2 regions of the Spartinivicinus marinus genome follow, and region 2 is predicted to be linked to the other one. Evidence: predicted binding sites of a transcription regulator. Region 2 holds the regulator's gene; the other holds the start of a gene.
The links. Region 2 encodes LexA, which represses DNA repair genes until DNA is damaged. Its sites were predicted from a motif close to TACTGTNTANNTANACAGTA; they were not measured.
Positions count from the first base shown of each region.

Region 1 (10,426 bases), 130 kb from region 2:
TGTACTAATTGGTTTGACTATTTAAGGCAATCAAACCAAACTCGACTTGTTTTATTTGGGGAGATATTAGCTCAATTTTATCTGTCCATATCCCACCAGTATAACCTTCTGGTAATTCTTTTATATATTCAATAGTATTAAACCCGGGAATACCATTAGTTGGCGTATCTGGATTGTATGGTCCAACTAAATAATAATCTGTTCCAACGCTATCCATTCTCTCTTTAAATCTGTTAGGCCACCCCCATAAATAGTTGGCATAATTAATCGGTACAAGTAATGTTGTATTTTTACATTGCTCTGTAATAATGCCAGCCCAACCAACCAATATATATTCTTTCAAACATCGCTTTACACGCTTCTTAGTAAAAGTTTTAAGCCAAGGATAATCACGTGCTAATTTATCAACTGCCTTTTCTCCGCCATAAATACTTAGATTATTCGCTCTTTTCTTATCATCAAGCTTAAGATACTGTGCTAATAACTCTGCTTCTTGAGGGTCATTACTTTTTATATTGATAAGAAATTTTTTATTGGGAAATGCTTCAATTACTTGTTTTAGTGTTGGCATCAACCCTACTCCCACTCCTCTAAAAGGATAGTTTTTTCCACCATCATAGGTATAGTTATAACCAACATCTAATGTTTTTAAGTATTTGAGAGTCTGTTCTCTGGTAACACCACTCCCATTTGTTCGACAGTTAAGCGTCCAGTCGTGAAATACAACAAACTCACCATCTTTTGTAGGATGTATATCTATTTCTACAGTATCCGCTTTATACTCAAATGCTTTCGATATAGCCAATATTGTATTTTCTATATAGTGATGGGTTGGTTTACTGATGCGGTTAACAGTGCACTCATCCTTTGCTAAATTGGTTCTATCATAATTTTGGTATACTCCCCGATGCGCAAGCAGGTAAAAACCGCCATTACCTTTATCAGCTAGCCATGAAGCATTCATAATATACAAAATACTGCCTATCAGTAGTGTTATTATGAAAATTATCTTAGTCATAATAATTCATCAGTCTCTTTTTTATTTATATTGTTTTTATGGCCGCCACTCATTATTTTTTTCACCTACACTTCTTATACTTCATAAGTCATAAGTTTCTGTTGCCTCACCATTATTCGCTCGCTCAAAGCTATGTATGTTAGCCCTAAACCAGCCATCAATACAAAGTGCCCCCCTACGTTTCATCATTGTCAGAGGTTTCATCTCCCCCCCATCCAAGCTAAAATCTGCCCAATTGGATTTTTTGCTAGCAGATGCGTTTCATGAACGATACAAGACAATTATTGGCTATTGACTTACCCCGCAAGGCAGGTGATCGGCGGGTGTGGGGGTCGCTTTCTGGTGCAGGTATGGGGCTGGCATTAAGCCAAGCTTGCTTGCAACATGACTCCCTCAGTTTAATGATTACTCCCAACTCGGCGGCGGCTGATCAATTAGAACAAGAGTTGCGGTTCTTTCTCAAGCACCGGGATGATATCGATATCCTAAACTTCCCCGACTGGGAGACCCTTCCCTACGACAGTTTTTCTCCCCACCAGGATATTATCTCTCAGCGGTTACTGACCCTTTATCGACTACCTACCATCAGTCGTGGGGTGTTAATTGTGCCCATTACCACCCTGATGCATCGCCTCACCCCTCAGCATTATTTACACGGCAATAGTCTGGTCATCAGTAAAGGAGACCGAATGGACTTGGACCAGCAGCGTCAAGTGCTGGAACAGGCAGGCTACCGTTGTGTTGATACCGTCTATGAACATGGTGAATTTGCCATTCGTGGCGCGTTGATTGATATCTTCCCAATGGGGAGTCAAGTGCCTTATCGGATAGACTTATTTGATGACGAGGTAGATACTCTTCGAACTTTCGATCCTGAAACCCAGCGCTCTCACCAGACAGTTGACAAAATACAACTGCTGCCGGCTAAAGAGTTTCCACTCACCAAAGAAGCCATTGCAACATTTATGCAACGGTTTCGGGATACATTTGATGTGGATTTTCGTCAATGCCCTATTTATAAAGATGTGAAACAAGGGCTTAGCCCAGCAGGGATTGAATACTACTTGGCACTGTTTTTTGAACAATGCGCCTTATTATTTGATTACTTACCCAAAGATACCTTGGTCATTACCACTGACCAGATTGAACCCGCTATCCAACGATTTTGGCAAGATGCCAACGAACGATTTGAAAACCGTCGTTATGATCCAGAAAGGCCTATTCTACCTCCCCATCAAGTATTTGTACCTGTTGAAGAATTAAATCATAAATTAAAAAGCTTTCCTCGAGTGGTACTGGCAGATACGACAGCGGCTGATAAAGCGGGTCATCTCAACTTACCTATTAATCCAGTCCCTAGCCTGCCCGTGGATGCCCGTGCTGAACAACCATTAGCCAGCTTGCAAACCTTTATGCTGGAGCAGCAAACCAGCAAAATTTTATTTTGTGCTGAATCAGCCGGACGCCGAGAAACCTTACTAGAGCTGTTAACCAAAATTAACTGTCGCCCTGAACAATACGACAATTTACACCAGTTTATGGTGAGTGAGCAGGCTGTTGGAATTACCATTGCTCCTATTGAAAATAGCCTTTGGCTCAACCAACCCGGTTTAGTGGTGATTGCTGAAACCACCCTGTTTGGCCAACGGGTAATGCAACGGCGACGCCGGAAGAAAACCCAGGATCAGTCTGATCAAATTATTAAAAACCTGACAGAGCTTCGCATTGGTGCACCTGTCGTGCATATTGACCATGGTGTTGGACGCTATCGAGGCCTAGAAAAGCTTAACATTGACAACCAAGACGCTGAGTTTTTAATGCTGGAATATGCCAGTGAAGCAAAATTGTATGTGCCAGTTTCCTCATTACACCTAATCAGTCGTTATACCGGTGCCGATGATGCATTAGCCCCTCTTCATAAACTCGGTACGGATAAGTGGAGCCAAGCCAAACGTAAAGCTGCCGAAAAAGCGCGAGATGTAGCAGCTGAGTTATTGGATATTTACGCCCGCCGTGCGGCACGAAAAGGTTTTACTTTTAGTAACCCCGATGATAACTATGATATGTTCTGTGCTGGCTTCCCATTTGAAGAAACCCCTGACCAACAAGCAGCTATTGAAGCGGTTGTAAAAGATATGACCGCCAAACAGCCTATGGATCGTTTAGTGTGTGGTGATGTGGGATTTGGTAAAACAGAAGTAGCCATGCGCGCGGCTTTTTTAGCCGTACAAAGCCAAAAACAAGTCGCGGTTTTGGTCCCTACTACCCTACTAGCCCAACAGCATTATGAGAGTTTTAAAGACCGCTTTGCTGACTGGCCAGTGAATGTAGAAGTGATTTCTCGCTTTAAAACCAGCAAAGAAACTCAAGTGGTTCAGCAGCATGTAGCAGAAGGTAAAGTAGATATTCTCATCGGCACCCACAAACTACTGCAAAGTGACCTTAATTTTAAAGCCCTTGGGTTATTAATTATTGACGAGGAACACCGGTTTGGGGTGCGACAAAAAGATAAGTTAAAAGCCCTCCGCTCAGAAGTGGACATTTTAACTTTAACCGCCACCCCCATTCCCCGAACCTTAAATATGTCTATTGCTGGTATGCGCGATCTGTCGATTATTGCGACGCCCCCCGCCCGCCGTTTATCTGTTAAAACCTTTGTACGCCCTGCTGATAAAACCGTGACTAAAGAAGCGATTTTGCGGGAGTTATTACGTGGTGGACAGGTGTATTATCTGCATAATGAAGTCAAAACTATCGAAAAAACTGCTGCCGAGCTTGCAGAATTAGTACCAGAGGCCCGAATATCCATTGGTCATGGTCAAATGCGCGAGCGCGAATTAGAGCAAGTCATGTCAGACTTTTACCATAAACGCTACAATGTATTAGTCTGCACTACGATTATTGAAACCGGTATTGATATTCCCAATGCCAATACGATTATCATCGACCGGGCTGATAAATTCGGCTTAGCGCAGTTGCATCAATTAAGGGGACGAGTAGGACGCTCCCATCACCAAGCCTATGCTTATTTACTTACCCCATCCTCCAAGAAAAATATGACGGCAGATGCCACCAAACGGTTAGAAGCCATTGCCAATGCCCAAGAGTTAGGTGCTGGATTTACCCTGGCTACCCATGACTTAGAAATACGGGGGGCGGGTGAATTATTAGGTGAAGAGCAAAGTGGACAAATTCAGTCTATAGGCTTTTCCCTTTATATGGAAATGCTCAACCGTGCCGTTAAGGCGATTCAGCAAGGTAAAACTCCTAATTTAGATAAACCATTAGACCAGGGCCCAGAAGTTAATCTCCGGTTACCAGCATTAATTCCCGATGAATATATTCATGATGTCCATACCCGACTGATAATGTATAAGCGGATTGCTAATGCCACATCCGAATCAGAACTGGATGAACTACAAGTGGAGTTGATTGACCGTTTTGGTTTATTACCTGACGCTACCAAGCATTTATTCCGTATTACTCAACTTAAATTACAAGCCTCAGAAATAGGTGTTGAAAAAATCGATGTAGGGGCTGAAGTGGGTAGACTGGAATTCTCTGCCGAGGCGAGAATCGACCCATTAACCATTGTTAAAATGGTGCAAAATCAACCACAACGCTACCGTTTGGAAGGCGCCACTATCCTGAAATACTTTGAAACCATGGATGAGCCTGACCAACGATTGAAATACACAGAAAGATTATTAAATGAATTAAAACCTGCGGCATGAGGGCTATAATTAAATAAGTGTAAGTGTAGTTAGCGTTGGGCTAGAAAGTAAGTCTAGTGTCTGATATGGAAGAATGCCCTGTTATTCCATATCCGCTAGCATTTGTGGTAACCCTGTAGAAAAGTTCCAAGGCTTCAATACCCTATTCAGCAAGGAATGCTAAATGGTTAATAAAACCCGACTGGTGATTCATTTAGTAAGCACAGTTTTTATCCTGTTGAGCGCCTGCTACTCAATTGCCCAGGAAAATCATTTTACAAAGCAACCTTTTCAAGTGGAAATGATCGTTTTTCAGCATGAAACTCTATCTGATGATCGTTGGTGGCCTCCTGTTCGACTGAACCCTTTTGCTAAACTTATCAACCCACCCACCATTACCGTTAATGATATTGAGCGATTAAGTACTACACACACCAACCAATTGAAGGATAGCTTGCAAAAGCTTCAGCAAAGTAATAAATATAATGTTTTATTTTATTCCAGTTGGCAGCAGCCCATTCAAACCTCACCCGCTCCATCTCCTACCCTGTTAAAAGCCGGAGGACAATATGGTGAACACCACGAGCTAGTTGGCAGTGTTGGCCTATTGGCAGATAAAGAGCTGCGCCTCACGCTTGATTTTTGGTGGCGAGAATTCGACCCTGTGCAACCTCACCAGCGGACATATATTAATCCAAACCACTTAGTAAAAGCCGGACCGGAACAAACGGAATACCAAATTAGCCGAAATTTTCATTTACGCCAGCAACAGCTACTCAAGCCCAACCAAATTTATTATGTCGATAGCCCAGTATTAGGAATGTTAGTGCTACTTACCCCTAGCCAACCATAAAAAGTTGCTAAACTTATTGAAACGCCAGTTATTGAGAAGTAGGAGTAGCAACCATGTTCCGCTCATTTATCCAGTGCATGCTATTAATCACTTGCTTAACAGGAGCAACGGTGTCGGCTGCCGATACCCTAAAATTAACCAACGGTGAGTGGCCACCTTATTTATCGAAAGAATATAAACACCATGGGCTTATTTCTCATATTGTTACCGAAGCCTTTAAACAATCTGGGGTAACCGTTGAATATGGCTTTTTTCCCTGGAAACGAGCATTTAAAGAGGCACAAGAAGGTAAAAAGTGGGCAGGGTCAGTGGTTTGGACTAAAAACCCAGACAGGGAAGCAGAGTTTGTATTTAGCGATACCGTTATCGAACTTAAAGAAGTGTTTTTTCATCGGAAAGACCTTCAGTTTGACTGGAGCACAATGAAAGACTTAAGCAAATACAAAATTGGCGCATCGATTGGATACAGTTATGGCGATGCATTTGCTAAGGCTGAAGCGGATAAACTCATCAACGTTGCACGGACAGCCAAAGATGAGACTAGCTTAAAAAAATTAGCCGCAGGCCGTATTGATTTATTCCCTGCCACCTTAGAAGTAGGCTATGCATTAATCGCTGATAAATTAGACGAAGCTTCAGGTAAACTTTTAACCAATCACCCTAAACCATTACGAGAAACCAGCTACCATTTAATTCTCAGCAAAAAAGTAGCCAATAGTGAAGAGCTTATCAAAAAATTTAATGAAGGCTTGGCAAAAATCAAAAGCTCTGGTGCTTACGATAAAATGCTAACAGATAGTATTGATGGTAAGTATCGTCCATGACACAACCCTTCATTGAAAGTTGCTGACGTTCAATGCTAGAAGCCGTTTGGTTTGATAGCTCTCAATGTCTATGTAGACTAGTACAAACTGCTTCTAGAAAAGTTGGCGCCTCCTCAACAACCTGTTAGCATACTGTATGGAATCACAGTAGCAAGAATACAGTATGCGTTTGTTTATTGCCGAAAAACCCAGTTTAGGCAGAGCCATTGCCGATGTACTCCCCAAGCCCCACCAAAAAGGGGATGGTTATATTCAGGTCGGCAATGGTGATTACGTCAGTTGGTGTATTGGTCACTTACTTGAACAAGCACAACCTGATGTCTATGACCCTGCCTATAAACATTGGAAGCTGGAGCACTTACCAATTATTCCAGAACAGTGGCAACTAACTCCCAAAGCAAAAACTAAAAAGCAGCTGGGTGTCTTACGCAAATTAATAAAACAAGCAGACCAACTCATCCATGCTGGCGATCCCGATCGAGAAGGTCAGATTTTGGTCGATGAAGTCATTAACTTTATTGGTGTTTCAGCAGCAAAACGAGCTAGCATCCAACGCTGTCTAATCAGTGACTTAAACCCAAATTCAGTTCGAAGAGCCCTGGCCAATTTACGGGATAACCGTGACTTTATCCCCCTTGCGACGTCTGCTCTAGCCCGTGCCAGGGCCGACTGGCTTTATGGTATTAATATGAGTCGGGTGTGCTCTATCCAAGGCAGAAAAGCGGGCTATCAAGGGGTACTTTCAGTTGGCCGAGTACAAACCCCCTTATTAGGTTTAGTGGTTCGGCGCGATCAAACCATCGAAAACTTTGAGCCAAAGCCCTACTACGAAGTATTTGCACTACTAAAAACAGAAAAAGGTGAACAATTTAGAGCCAAATGGCAACCCAGCGAAGCCTGCCAGCCTTATCAAGATGAAGAAGGACGAGTTCTATCCAAAAAGCTGGCTGAAACTGTCGTCAAGCGGATTACTGGCCAACCAGGGCTGATTACCGCTGCAACCAAAAAACGTAAACAACAAGCGGCTCCCCTCCCCTATAATTTATCGGCTTTACAAATTGATGCAGCCAATCGTTTCGGCTTAAATGCCCAACAGGTGTTGAGTACCTGTCAGGACTTATACGAAAAACATAAACTGATTACCTACCCGCGTTCAGACTGTCGTTATTTACCTAGAGAACACTTCAACCAAATACATACTGTCACTGCCGCTATTAATCAAGTATGCGTTCCACTACGAAAAGCAGTCGCTGAGGCTGATTTATCCTTAAAAAGCAAAGCGTGGAACGATAAAAAGGTAGAGGCACATCATGCCATCATCCCCACAGAACGAAAGCTCGACCCCAGTCGTTTATCTAAAATCGAGTTACAAATCTATGAGTTAATCGCCAAACAGTACCTCGCGCAGTTTTACCCTGCTTGGCAATACGATGATCGAAGAATAGAAATAGAAATCAGTGGTGGACAGTTTATTGCTACAGCAAGACAAACGGTAGATTTAGGCTGGAAAAAGCTATTTACTAAAAATAATGGCAAAGCAAACGATAAACTAAACAATCAAAATAACCTCAAGGAACAAAGTAGTGAAATTAAAGGCGATGACAACAACCACGATCAAGAAGCACAGCAGAAATTACCTAACTTAAAAAAAGGCGATGTGGTCCAGTGTATTAAAGGCGAGTTAGCCGAACGAATGACCCAGCCCCCCAAACCATTTTCTGATGCGACTTTATTATCCGCCATGACAGGCATCGCCCGATTTGTTAAAGCCCCTGAAATCAAAAAAATCTTAAGAGAAACCGATGGCCTCGGTACCGAAGCCACCCGCGCGGGTATCATTGAATTATTATTTAAACGACAATTTTTGATTAGACAAGGCAAGCAAATTCGTTCAACTGAAACCGGCCGCCAGCTTATTGAAAGCCTACCAGACGTGGCTACCACACCCGATATGACCGCCCAATGGGAATCACAACTAACATCCATCAGTAACAAAGAAACCAGTTATAACAGTTTTATGGGAGCCCTCTCCCATGCTTTGCCAACATTAATTACCCAAGTTAAACCTGAATCCTTTCGAGGCTTAAAAGGACAAGGCCAGAACCAAATAAAGCGTAAATATACTCGAAAAAAACAGATGAAATAATGAGTCACAACCCTCTATATTAGTTAAACTGCAAAGTACATTAGGGAACAAAACACTGACCGAAAGGATATAAAAATAATGAACAGTCAAAATAATAGAGCAATAGCTATTTCAATTTCAGAACAAGTAAAAGAAATAGTACAAACGCTTTATACTCCGCCCAATGACTGGCCTCAGATATTTCAAATGTTTCAAGGATTACACCAAACACCACCCACAGCCTGGCAACTCAATGATCATTATTATGTGGTGGCTGACTACCCAACGGTACAGCATGTGTTAAGGTCAGATGACTTTTCATCTAACCGGGTAAGAGGTATTTTTAAGCAATCAAACACTGATCCAGCTGCCTACGAGCAGTTAATCCAAGGCTTCGAAAACTGGATACTGTTTAAGGATGGTGAGTCTCATACCCTACTAAGGCGCTGCACTAACCAAGCATTTAGCCGCCAAATGCTAGATATTATGCTACCGATGATGGAAGAATGTGTTGATTTCTTATTAAGCCCTTTTTTAGCTCAACCAAAGCCTGTCACCTTTGATCTAATCAAGGAAGTGGCCTTTCCCTTACCCATGCTAGTCATTGCTAAAGCACTTGGCGCCAAAGCGGAAGATGCCTTATACCTAAAACAACTCTCTGATCGTCTGACTCGGGTTTTTTTCGCCAATATTACCTCTGCTATTCTAACTGATGCCGAGCAAGCCCTGTTTGCATCCCGAGATTATTTTCTGCATTTAATCAATCAACATCGACAACAACCCCAAGATAATTTACTGGGGGCATTGCTAAGTTTACAAGCTACTCATCCAACAATAACTGACCAGTGTATGGCAGATAATTGTTCAATGTTATTACTGGCTGGGCATGAAACAACCACTAGTACAATAGGCAACCTGTTTTATTTTCTTGACGAGCAAAAGTTACTATGTGCTGTTTTACAAAACTCAGCTTTATTTAACCCAGCAATAGAAGAGACGCTTCGTTACTCCTGTCCGGTACAATCAATCCGTCGTATTGCAATAAAGTCTGTTACTTTGCACCAGTATCATTTACAGCCGGGTGATTGTATTGAAGTACTGTTAGGCGCTGCTTGCCGAGATCCTAATATGTTTGAACAACCTAATCAGTTTAAACTAGACCGCCAACATAATAAGCACTTAGCTTTTGGTTATGGGCGTCATCTTTGCTCCGGTGCCCAGCTCTCTCGCCTGGAAATGCACGTTGTATTAAATCATCTAGACAGCCACTCCATTTCAGTTGATCGCCAACAGGCAAAATGGCGCCAACAAGATACTTTGGTAGGCTTAGAAAGCTTACCCATAACAATTCAATAGCTGACCTAGTTTTATTCTACAGTCTACGCCTTGCTTCTAACAAGGCGTACATATGTTTAACTACAAACTGTCTTAAAAACACCAAATAAATCAGGATGATCAAATATATAACAGGTAGAGTAACCAGGTACTTTCACAGTAATATGCTCTGCTTTCGCTGGTAAATTTTCTGGTATATCACCACCTTTTTGCCAACCTTTAGTAATAATACAATTATCATTGGCAAAAGCTTTTCTCACTTGCTCGTCCTCAGAACCCTCTACTGCTTTTTGTACCATATGTGTAGATAGGGTAAAAGAACCTTGATCAACTTTACATTCACCAAACGAAGCAAAAGACATACTACAACCAACTAATGTTAAAAGTATCATTCTTGATTTCATTATTATTACCCATCCTTTGATTTACTATCCCAGGTTTTCAGTTACATTGATAGCTGAAAAAATTATAGAACTTGGTAATAGTATACACAAAACCTATGGTGATATACCTTTCACCTTCTAATTTTACACACGGGTTTTACCTGACTGAAAGTTT
Region 1 is NZ_JAPJZK010000001.1:5,536,246-5,546,671, reverse strand. It holds gene OQE68_RS24710 (glycerophosphodiester phosphodiesterase family protein) at 5-1,018, opposite strand; gene OQE68_RS24705 (hypothetical protein) at 1,100-1,222, opposite strand; gene mfd (transcription-repair coupling factor) at 1,282-4,752, shown strand; gene OQE68_RS24695 (CsiV family protein) at 4,916-5,584, shown strand; gene OQE68_RS24690 (substrate-binding periplasmic protein) at 5,638-6,408, shown strand; gene OQE68_RS24685 (DNA topoisomerase III) at 6,572-8,554, shown strand; gene OQE68_RS24680 (cytochrome P450) at 8,633-9,889, shown strand; gene OQE68_RS24675 (hypothetical protein) at 9,946-10,272, opposite strand; gene OQE68_RS24670 (hypothetical protein) at 10,409-10,426, opposite strand, start outside.
Region 1: OQE68_RS24685 (DNA topoisomerase III) is a predicted target of LexA. The motif match lies at 6,539-6,558, and genes of this name have one in related genera.

Region 2 (10,426 bases):
GAAAGTACCGAGCCAGCAGTTGAAGTTAAAGAGGTTGTTTTGTATAAACAACACTGGTTACCATGGCTATTATTAGTGCTTTCTTGGATAGGGTTTGGTACTTACTTATTTATCATAAGTGAAGGGATTTAAGAATGAAAAAGCTCAAAAATGAAGCGGGTTTGGTTAAAGAAGCCCTGAGGGTTGGGGCTATCTACGCAGAAAAAAGAGGGGTTGGCCAAGTTGATGAATCTGACCCACAAAAAGTGAAGGTTACTTTTGTTTACCGCTTATTGGTACACGATAACTTGATCCAGCCCTTGGCAAAAGGCCAGGAAAACGAACCTAACATGCGTCATAAGTTAGCATTATGGATTTCCCGGCAATTGCCAAAAGATCATCCCCTGCTGAAAGACGAATAACAATAAACGTCTCAGCAACAGAAAATAAAACAGATCATGTTATTGCATGGGTTAAGATTGTTAACACCTTTCCCATACCGTCTTCCAGGGCTTGCTCAATATCATCCATTGTAATAACCCCTTGCGAACGCCCTGCTGCCATATTCACCACTAAAGCGAGTGAGGCATATTCAATCCCTACTTCTCTAGCCAAGGCTGCTTCGGGCATTCCAGTCATACCGACTATATCGACGCCATCCCGCTCTAGCTTATCAATTTCTGCTTTGGTTTCCAGCCGAGGCCCCTGAGTACAACCATAGACACCACCATCTGTACATTGAACACCGGCTTTATCTGCGGCAACCAGCAATGCTTGTCGCAAGGTGTCTGAATAAGGATAAGTAAAGTCTATATGTTCAACCGCTCTCTCATCAGCAAAAAACGTGTGCTCTCGCCCATAGCTATAATCAATAATTTGATCTGGTATAACTACATGGGCAGGAGGCATGGTGGTTTTTATTGCACCTACGGCATTAACCGCATAAATAGCCTTTACTCCCAGTGTTTTTAAAGCAAACACATTTGCTCGATAATTAACCTGATGAGGTGCTAGTTGGTGAGGGTCACCATGGCGGGCTAAAAAGGCCAATTGCTGACCAGCCAGCTGACCTATTTTAATTGGCGCGGATGGTTCTCCATAAGGGGTTTCAACTAATTTTTGTTCAGTGAGGGTTAACCCAGCTAACTGGGTTAACCCTGTTCCTCCGATGATAGCAATATTTGGCATATTATGAATGAGTGACTGCTGATTGATTAATATTAACCGGCTCTACATGTAAGGTGCGGGTTGGAAAGGCTATTTCAGCTCCATGCTTAGTAATAATCGCCATGATATCAAGCAACACCTCTTCTTTAATTTCATGAAAGCGAATCCAATTAATTGTTTTGGTAAAACAGTAAATAAAGAAATCTAAAGAAGAGGCCCCAAAGCTATTAAAATTCACAATTAGGGTTTGCTTAGTATCAATTTCCGGGTGATTAACTAAATAATCTTTTACCTCACTGATAATCGGCTTGATTTTTTCTGCATCATCATAACGTAAGCCAATCGTTTCATACATACGTCGATTAAGCATACGGGAGGGGTTTTCTACCGAAATACTGGCGAATGTTGCATTTGGAATATAAAGCGGTCGTTTATCAAAAGTTCGTATGTGAGTTAGGCGCCAACCAATATATTCCACTGTGCCTTCTATTTCTTTATCTGGTGAACGAACCCAGTCCCCCACTTTAAAAGGTTGATCTAAATAAATCATTAGCCCACCAAAGAAATTGGCCAGTAAATCTTTTGCTGCAAAGCCCACAGCAATACCACCAATACCACCAAAGGCTAATACTCCAGAAATACTGTAACCCAATGACTGCAATATAACCAATACCCCAGTAATAATAACTGCTGCTCGCAGCAATTTACCAATGGCATGGACTGTGGTTGGGTCTGCCTCCTTTTTACCTTCTCTGGGAGTAATAAGCTGTTCTTCTACTGCTTTGATCAAACGAATTAAAAACCAAATAATCAACGCGATAATCAATGTTTCACGAATAGGGTCGATCGCTTGAAAAATGACTGCATCAGACACTTTATGTGCAATTTCAGCAGCCCAACTAAATCCAATTACCCAAATTAACGCCGCTAAAGGTTTTTGCGCAGAATCAACGATGGTTTCATCCCAAATCGTCCGAGTCTTGGTCAGTTGCTGGTGTAAACGGGTTAGTAAACGACGGGCAATAAAATTGGCAATCAAGGTCAAAAAAACAACAATAAAAACCTGATATACCCAAGCATCTTGACCTTTGGCAAAATTCAAAAAATCCAACCACTTTTCCATGAACAAATAGCCTTGTTTTCTTTCTCTTTCTATAGGTTTTCTAGTTGAGAGTGTATTGTTAACCGACGGGGATGCTCTAATAACTCAGCCCAACTAAGTTTCCTTTGCCCCTTCAATTGCTCAATATTAACCTCTGCTTCAGAGTGGGTATTTAATGCAGAGACAACGGCCTGCGCCCCTTCGGGATTATTACAAACCAATAATAACTGACATCCTGCGTTTAGTGCTTGTACCGCACGTGAGGGATAATCACCTGCCTGACTAGCAGCGTGCATCGTTAAGTCATCACTAAAAATGACTCCCGAAAAACCTAATGATTCTCTCAACACCGCTTGCAACCAATAACGAGAAAACCCAGCGGGCTCTGCCGCTACTTGTGGGTATAAAACATGTGCTGGCATCATACCATCTAACAACTGCTGTTTAATTAAGCTATTAAAAGGCAGCAGATCCGCCTGTTTAATCGCAGCAAAAGGGCGATCGTCACAAGCAATCGAATGATGAGTATCAGCAGCCACACTGCCATGCCCTGGAAAATGTTTACCAACGGTCGCCATACCCGCTTGCTTCATACCTAAGCAATAACGATGAGCTAAAGTCGCAACAATTTCGGGCTGCTCTGCAAAGGCACGAGAGCCTATCACTTGACTAATGGGCAAGCCTAAATCCAATACAGGTGCAAAACTTAAATCAATACCTGATGCAATCACCTCACTGGCCATTAACCATCCTAAGTCTTCTGCTAACTGGCTGGCTTGCTCAGGTTCATATTGATACAGTTCACCTAACCGACAGGGGGCGGGTAACTGAGTGTAGCCCGTTACTAGACGCTGCACCCTTCCACCTTCTTGATCAACGGTAATTAATAAATCTTGCCGTACCGCTCTAATCGACTGCACCAGTTGTATCACTTGCTGGCGATCAACAACATTACGGGCAAATAAAATCACTCCCGCAACAGCAGGCTGCGCTAATAGCCGACTCTCGTCGTCTGTTATTGTCGTTCCTGCTAAATCTACAATGACATTACCTGACATAGGATTAACCAATAGATTGCGACTACTCGTTTTCAATGATTACCTGGGTATAGACGGGCACGCTACTGAACAGCTCCACAACCTCATCATTTCGCATACGAATACACCCGTGAGAGGCTGGAATTCCCATTGGCTCACTATCAGGCGTGCCGTGAATATAAATATAACGTCGCATGGAGTCGACTTCTCCTAACCGGTTAACACCAGGTTCCTGGCCACTTAACCATAAAATGCGAGTCAAGATCCAATCACGATTAGGAAATTGCCTGGCCAGTGTCTCGTTATATATTTCACCAGTAAAACGTCGCCCTACAAAGACAGCATTTAGAGGGCAATTGCCCCCTACTTTGGCTCGAATGATATGTCGCCCCAAGGGTGTTTGATAACTCCCTTGACACTGACCAGCCCCTTTGGCAGCAGTAGACACTGAGTACCGAGTAATTAACCGATCGCCATCGCATACTCTAAGTGTTTGCTCAGCAATAGAGACATAAATAACAGGCTTACGCATATTCACTAGCTACCCATTAACGCGTCATACCTTAGCTAGCCACATATTAACTAATCTATGCGCAGTTAACTAAACCTCTAGATTGGCTGCAGGCAACTCAGCCTTCATGCCATGCGCTAAAAAGGGCACTAGCCGCTTCATGACTGCAGGAACTGATGTATGCTCATGATACTCACTTTCAGCAATGTCTCTTAACGCATCTAAACCAGACATGGTAAATGCGACAGATCCCACCATAAAGTTCACCCGCCAGAAAATTTCTACTGGCGGTAAATCAGGTGACGCCTGCACCACTAAACTCACAAAGCGCCGAAATACATCACCATAGACTTGTTCAAGGTATTTTCGCAAATGCCCTTGAGACTGGCTAAATGCTAATCCCAACAATCGCATAAATACGGAAAGATCATTCTTTCCTCGTGCTTCAACAGATAATATCTGTTGAAATAGCAAATTGAGTAGCTGCTCAGGTGTCGGTTTCTGGGCTGCTAATGATGCTTCAAATTCGTTGAGCCTAATGGTAAGTTTTTTGCAAAATGGTTCTAGGAACCGGGCAAACACGGCCTGAATCAATGCTTTTTTAGAACCAAAATGGTAATTAACTGCTGCCAAGTTAACACCTGCTTTACTGGTAATCGTCCGCAGAGATGTTTCAGCAAAGCCCTTTTCTGCAAATAACGCTTCTGCAGCATCTAGTATTCGTTCAACAGTTTCTGATTGCGCCATAGCCAATTAACATTTCTTAAAAAAGCCTTGATTCTCTGGGCCATTTTGAGTGCCCATGGAAGCTAAGGACCAATTGAGTTTAGATACAAGCAGCAAGCCAACTAATAAAATGTTCGCTTTATATTAGCCGCCTGTTGTAATCTTCAAACGTTTTGAACATACGTTTAATACGTATACAAGTCAAGCAGGCTTTACTTTTTCCTGCAAGTAAAATTAACGTCTGCTAAGTAAGGAAACACCACGTAAAAAAGACTGAAATAGTTGAAAACAGTTGAAGGTCAGTCCAAACTGGATATAATCACAGTAACTGTATAAAACCACAGCCGCTATAAAAAGCCGTTATTTTATTAAAATAGCAAGTATTCAAATAGGTATAAGGAGCCATCTCAATGGCTAAATTAACTGCTCGCCAGGCGGAAATTTTTCAATTTATTAAAGACCATATTGAAGAAACCGGCTTTCCTCCCACTCGAGCCGAAATTGCTCGACAACTAGGATTTCGTTCTGTCAATGCTGCCGAAGAACACCTCAAAGCCCTTGCTCGTAAAGGTGCTATCGAAATTATTGCCGGTACCTCCCGAGGTATTCGCATTCCCCCTGACGCCCAACAAGGTATTCCTGTAGTAGGCCAGGTAGCAGCTGGTTTCCCCATTTTAGCCGAACAAAACATAGACAACTACTGCCAGATACCAGGTAGTTTTTTTAAACCTCGTGCTGATTACTTTTTAACAGTTAAAGGCATGAGCATGAAGGATTGTGGCATTCTCGATGGTGATTTACTAGCCGTTCACAAAACAACTGATGTACATAATGGTCAAATCGTCGTTGCTAGAATTGATGATGAAGTAACCGTTAAGCGATTTGAGCGAAAAGGAGAAGTTGTTTTATTGCATCCAGAAAATAGTAATTTCAATACTATCGAAGTGAACTTACATAGCGAGAATTTTACTATCGAAGGAATCAGTGTCGGGGTGATTAGACACTAACCTTTACACGAAAGCTGAAATTTTAACTTAGTCCCCTGGGTAGCCATCTATATATGCCCCAAATTACCCAAGGGGAAATTAATTATCTAATAGCTACTACCTTTTCTTAAAAAAGCGACTTAATTTGCAGTTTTACATCTTTTTATCAACTCTGATCCACTATCTACCCTCAAGATGGTAAATACAGTGAATTAGGCCAAAGATATGGATTTTTTGTCAGTGATACACTGCAGCTGTAACTAACGAACATGACAATATTCTTTTCGAATGACTTTTTAGACGTTGTTATCGTCGCTAACTACCATCAAAGACGAGACAAGTCTGTTACTGTATGACTTGCAGTAACAATCTTTATTTATTTTATAAAGAATGCTGCTGTCGCTCATCACTTGACGCCCTTCTTTTAAAGTCATTCGTTTAACAATAAAATAGGAAATATACCCATGGAGTTTAATGGCAGTGACAATGATTCAAAACCCAACCATAGCACGCCAAATCAACCCCATCACTTCCCTTTATCGACAGACCACAATGGCTTTACGCATATTACAGAAATTATTTTATCCTCAGCCCGTATTCCACTGACATCATTTATTCCACCCATGCTGGCACAGTTGAGCCATCATGAAAAACAACGCTGGTTAACCGTCGTGTGTTCCAAACAATATCGCAACATGACCTTAAAGTGGCTTCAAGATGCCTATATTAATAATAAACAGGTCTTATTTCTTACTGCCAGCAATGAAAGCTCTATAAAAGATTTGACGTTACAGGCACTCACTCTTGGTAAAAGTCATACTGTCGTCAGTTGGCTACCAGAGCTAGATGAGACAACCTTAGCGGCTTTAGATATTGCAGCACAAGAAGGTAACTGTCATGTAATTAATATAAGACAACGCTAGTAAAACAGTTGCTTTGCACTGTCAAAAATACCCTCTGGCAATAGTAGTAAAGTAAACCTGACATTTTATTTATTGTGTGAGATAAACTTTTCCTTTAATTTATTGAAACGAGTTTCAATATTTTTATTCCCCTTCTCTTACCTAAATTTCATTTGATAATCGCACAAACGCAGGTTAATTTTTGAGTCATATCAATCTGTCATGGTTTCTTAATGTGAACTCCTTAGTAATCAAGCCTATAAATACAGTAGCTGTAATAAAGGTAGACAAAACCCAACCAACAATAGGCTTAGTGGTCAATAACAATTCATCATGACCCTGTATAAGCCAATACTACTTGTGTTGCGATGGTTTGCTATAAAAACTATGGAGAGAGATAAATGATTTCAGTTAAACATCGACTTCTTTTATCATTATTGATGAGTGTTAGCAGCTCCCCTGCGGTAGCAAGCAGTGATTCTAATGGTCCAGCCTGTGAAGGGTTTGGCCCACAAGCGCCAAGAGATATTGACCAGCTTGCAGGCGACAATAAAAGTATTTTTAGCTTAGCCCCCCACTACACAAGCATGAACCTATGCAACATTCATTTTCACCATAATGCTGAACATAAAGCCAAGGACTTTTCCAAATATGCAGGAGAAGGCGATCATGGTCATGGTGGCGGTTATCAGTGTAATACTAGTCAATCACTTTCCTCAGCAGAATTAACGCTATCTAAAAATGAAGTATGCAAAGGGTTAAAACCCGGTAATACCATTGAAGTCCATTGGGTACATACTTCCTGTGACGTCAAACCAGGCAAAGGATTAACTTCGTGCTTATCTGATGGGTGCTCAAATCCAAATCTTCGTGTCGAAGCTCAGGTATTTACTGTCGTCAATGATTCTTCTGTTCTCAATTTTAATGACTTGGCTTATGGCGGTAATATAGAGGATGGCTATCACCAAGCTAAGGCCTTACCCGACAATACAGGTAAACCTGTAGAGTTTCTAGGTTCTACCACCGGTCCTCAGTTTACCGAACAAGTCTGCTCACCCTTTCAGGTTACTTGGAGTGTCAGACCATTGTGTACAAAAATTGACATCAATAGTTTAGGTGAATGGTGTAAGGATAACGTTTTCAAAGAAGACCACGCCCATGGTGTTAGAAAACTGGTCACTAATCCTAAACTGTTGTCCGATATGAAGTAACCTAGACCACAGCTCTTGCAGCAGTGGATATGCCCTTCTCTAGTTATCATTAGGCATAATACCCATCTGATAACCAGAGAAGCAACGCTGGCTTATTGATAAGAAATCATTTTGTGAAATGTTGACAGGCTTTTTACTTCCGTTTGGTTTTTAAAGCTGGCAAATGGTTGATCAGCAAACTTTTTACCCCTCATCTGAATATTCAAACGTGGCGCATTTGGATTACCCATAGTCTCTGCGTAAAAACGTTTGATATCACCTAAGGTTACCTTTTCTATCTCAGCAATCAGTTGAGCTTTAGTGTTAAACTGATAATTTTCATCATACCAGTCACTGATAAATGGGCTAACTTCATCGCTCAAGTTTTTTGGTTTTTCTTTCAGTGCCACTAACACACTGGTTTTAAGCTGCTTAAAAGTCGCCTCGGGTAACTTATTCAACACTTGCTGATACTCAAGCTTTAACTGATCAAGCCTTGACTGAATGGCTTTTGGTCCCTTGACGGGTGTTTGAATATACAACCCCACACTTGCATATTCATCAATAGTGGGGGCAATGGCTCCCACAGCATAGGCAAGTTGTTCCTCAGTACGTAATTTATCAAAAACATAGTTTGCAAAATGATCAATTAGTACTTTCGCTCTGGCTTGCTGTTTCAACCCTGGTTCAGAATGTGACTGTAAATCAACGATTGCAACATCATTAACTTCAATGTCTTTTTTCACAACAAATAGTTGCCCTTCCTTAGGTTCCCAGGATTTGTTACGCGTATATTCTGTAACCTTATGGTTATCAGGTAATAGGCGCTCCAACTTTGCAGCCATCTCGTTAATATCTTGACTATCGTAGTTACCAAAAGCAAACACTCTTACCTGGTTTTGACTGAGTAACTGTTTAATGAAGCTTCGTAAATCCTTACTTGTCAGCTTCGATGCAACCTGAAGATACTCTTGTTTATCCCAGGAATCTTTTGTAATCAGTTGGCTAAATGCATTAAAGGCCTGGCTGACGGAAAGTTGTTTTTTCTCATTTTCAACTTCTCGAGTAAGTCGATCAACTGCTTGTAAAAAGCGTTGTTCATCAACCTCAACCTGAATATTTTCTAGTGCTTTACTCAACAGGTCTTTTTGTTTATCTGTAAAACCACTGATTGATAATAGTAGGCCACCCGCTTCAGGGTGTACAAACACTTGCATTCCTGCCTTGTTCGCTTCTTCAATAAGCTCTCCTTGCTGAAGCTGAAACAAATCAGACCAGATAGATAAAAGGATAGTAGACTTGATATTATTGTGAGCTAGCGAACTATTAAAATAAATATCAATTGATCCTTTAGGCTGTTCCTTAAAGGCTTGGCTTGGAAGATACCAAACTTTAATACCTTGATTATCAACTACTAGTTCTGGCTTATCATTTTTGCTGACTGTTTTAATAGCAAATGTTTCAGGCAGCATTCGATTAACGGAAGATAAGCTGAGCTTCATATAAGTAGAATCGTACCAACTCGCTATAGTTTCAGCAGATATATTTTCAATTCTATACTTACCATTATAAAAATGTAGCTGCTTATCCGTTTTTTCATTTTTACTGATATACCACACATTCAATGCTTCAGGTGTTAACTGATTTAAAACAGACTTAATAGCATTTTCATCAAATTCTTTATAATAGTACGGCGCATTAATCACATTTTGTAGAGGGTAGTTTTGCATATCTTCTGCAAGAAACGCCGCATACATGAAATCATCAAACTTTTCTAGAAACCTAAACTTATTATCTAACGATGTTTTAATTTCCTGAAAATACTTTTCATTGACTCCTTGTTGCTTGACTAAGTCAATATACTGCATAACGATAGCAACAATTTTATCCCGATTTTTCATCCCTGCTTGAGTTAACTCAATGTTGATGGATAAGCTTCCATAATTACCATAATTACTGGGGTACGAGCCTGCATAAAAAGATGAAACCCATCCTTTTGACTTCAACAACTGACCTGGGGTACCAGGCATTTCTGAGCCCAACAAATAAGTCACAAACTTATTCGGTTTACTGGCAAAATCAGCTTGATTATTACGTATTGTAAAATCAAGCATCAGTTGTCGCACATCCTCATTGGTTTGATAGTAAATTTGCTTACCACCCGCCTGTTGCAAATTAACTGTTTTGGTTACCTTTGGCTTCTCAATATGCTTGTTTTTAATGCCACTAAAATGTTGTTTGGCTAAACGAGCCATCTCGGCTAATGGTAAGTTAGAAACCATAGCCACTTTCATAATATTAGAAGAATAGTATTTGTTATAAAAATCGACCATTTCCTGATGAAGCTTGCTCCCTGACTTATTAGAAAGTGTTTCTAAATTACCCGTGGAAAAACGATTAGCTGGGTGGTCTCCCAAAATATTGCGTGATAACTTAAATTGACCAGCATAGTCATTTTCGCGAGACATTGACCATTCAGCATTCACTGCATTCTTTTCTTTCTCTACATATTCAGGGTATAGCTTAGGATTTTTAAAAAAGTCTGAAAAGCGATCCAACGCTTGGTCGTAAACATCATTATTTATTTGAAACATATAGTTGGTGATATCAAGCCCTGTATAGGCATTGTGTGCACCACCATGTTTGGTCATGAATTCCGAATAGCCTTTGGTATCAGGATAGCGTTCTGTCCCCAGAAATAACATATGCTCTAGAAAATGGGCCAGCCCTTGTTGAGACATAGGATCTTGAATTGACCCAACTCCAACACTTAAGGCAGTCGCCGACTTTTTTAATTGAGGGTCAGATACCAAAATAACCTCAATT
Region 2 is NZ_JAPJZK010000001.1:5,407,440-5,417,865, reverse strand. It holds gene OQE68_RS24280 (DUF2956 domain-containing protein) at 1-132, shown strand, start outside; gene OQE68_RS24275 (DUF5062 family protein) at 135-401, shown strand; gene OQE68_RS24270 (S-methyl-5'-thioinosine phosphorylase) at 436-1,167, opposite strand; gene OQE68_RS24265 (mechanosensitive ion channel family protein) at 1,169-2,269, opposite strand; gene nagZ (beta-N-acetylhexosaminidase) at 2,299-3,342, opposite strand; gene OQE68_RS24255 (L,D-transpeptidase) at 3,329-3,817, opposite strand; gene OQE68_RS24250 (TetR/AcrR family transcriptional regulator) at 3,887-4,543, opposite strand; gene lexA (transcriptional repressor LexA) at 4,933-5,529, shown strand; gene OQE68_RS24240 (SulA-like leucine-rich domain-containing protein) at 5,973-6,431, shown strand; gene OQE68_RS24235 (delta-class carbonic anhydrase) at 6,812-7,621, shown strand; gene OQE68_RS24230 (insulinase family protein) at 7,714-10,426, opposite strand, start outside.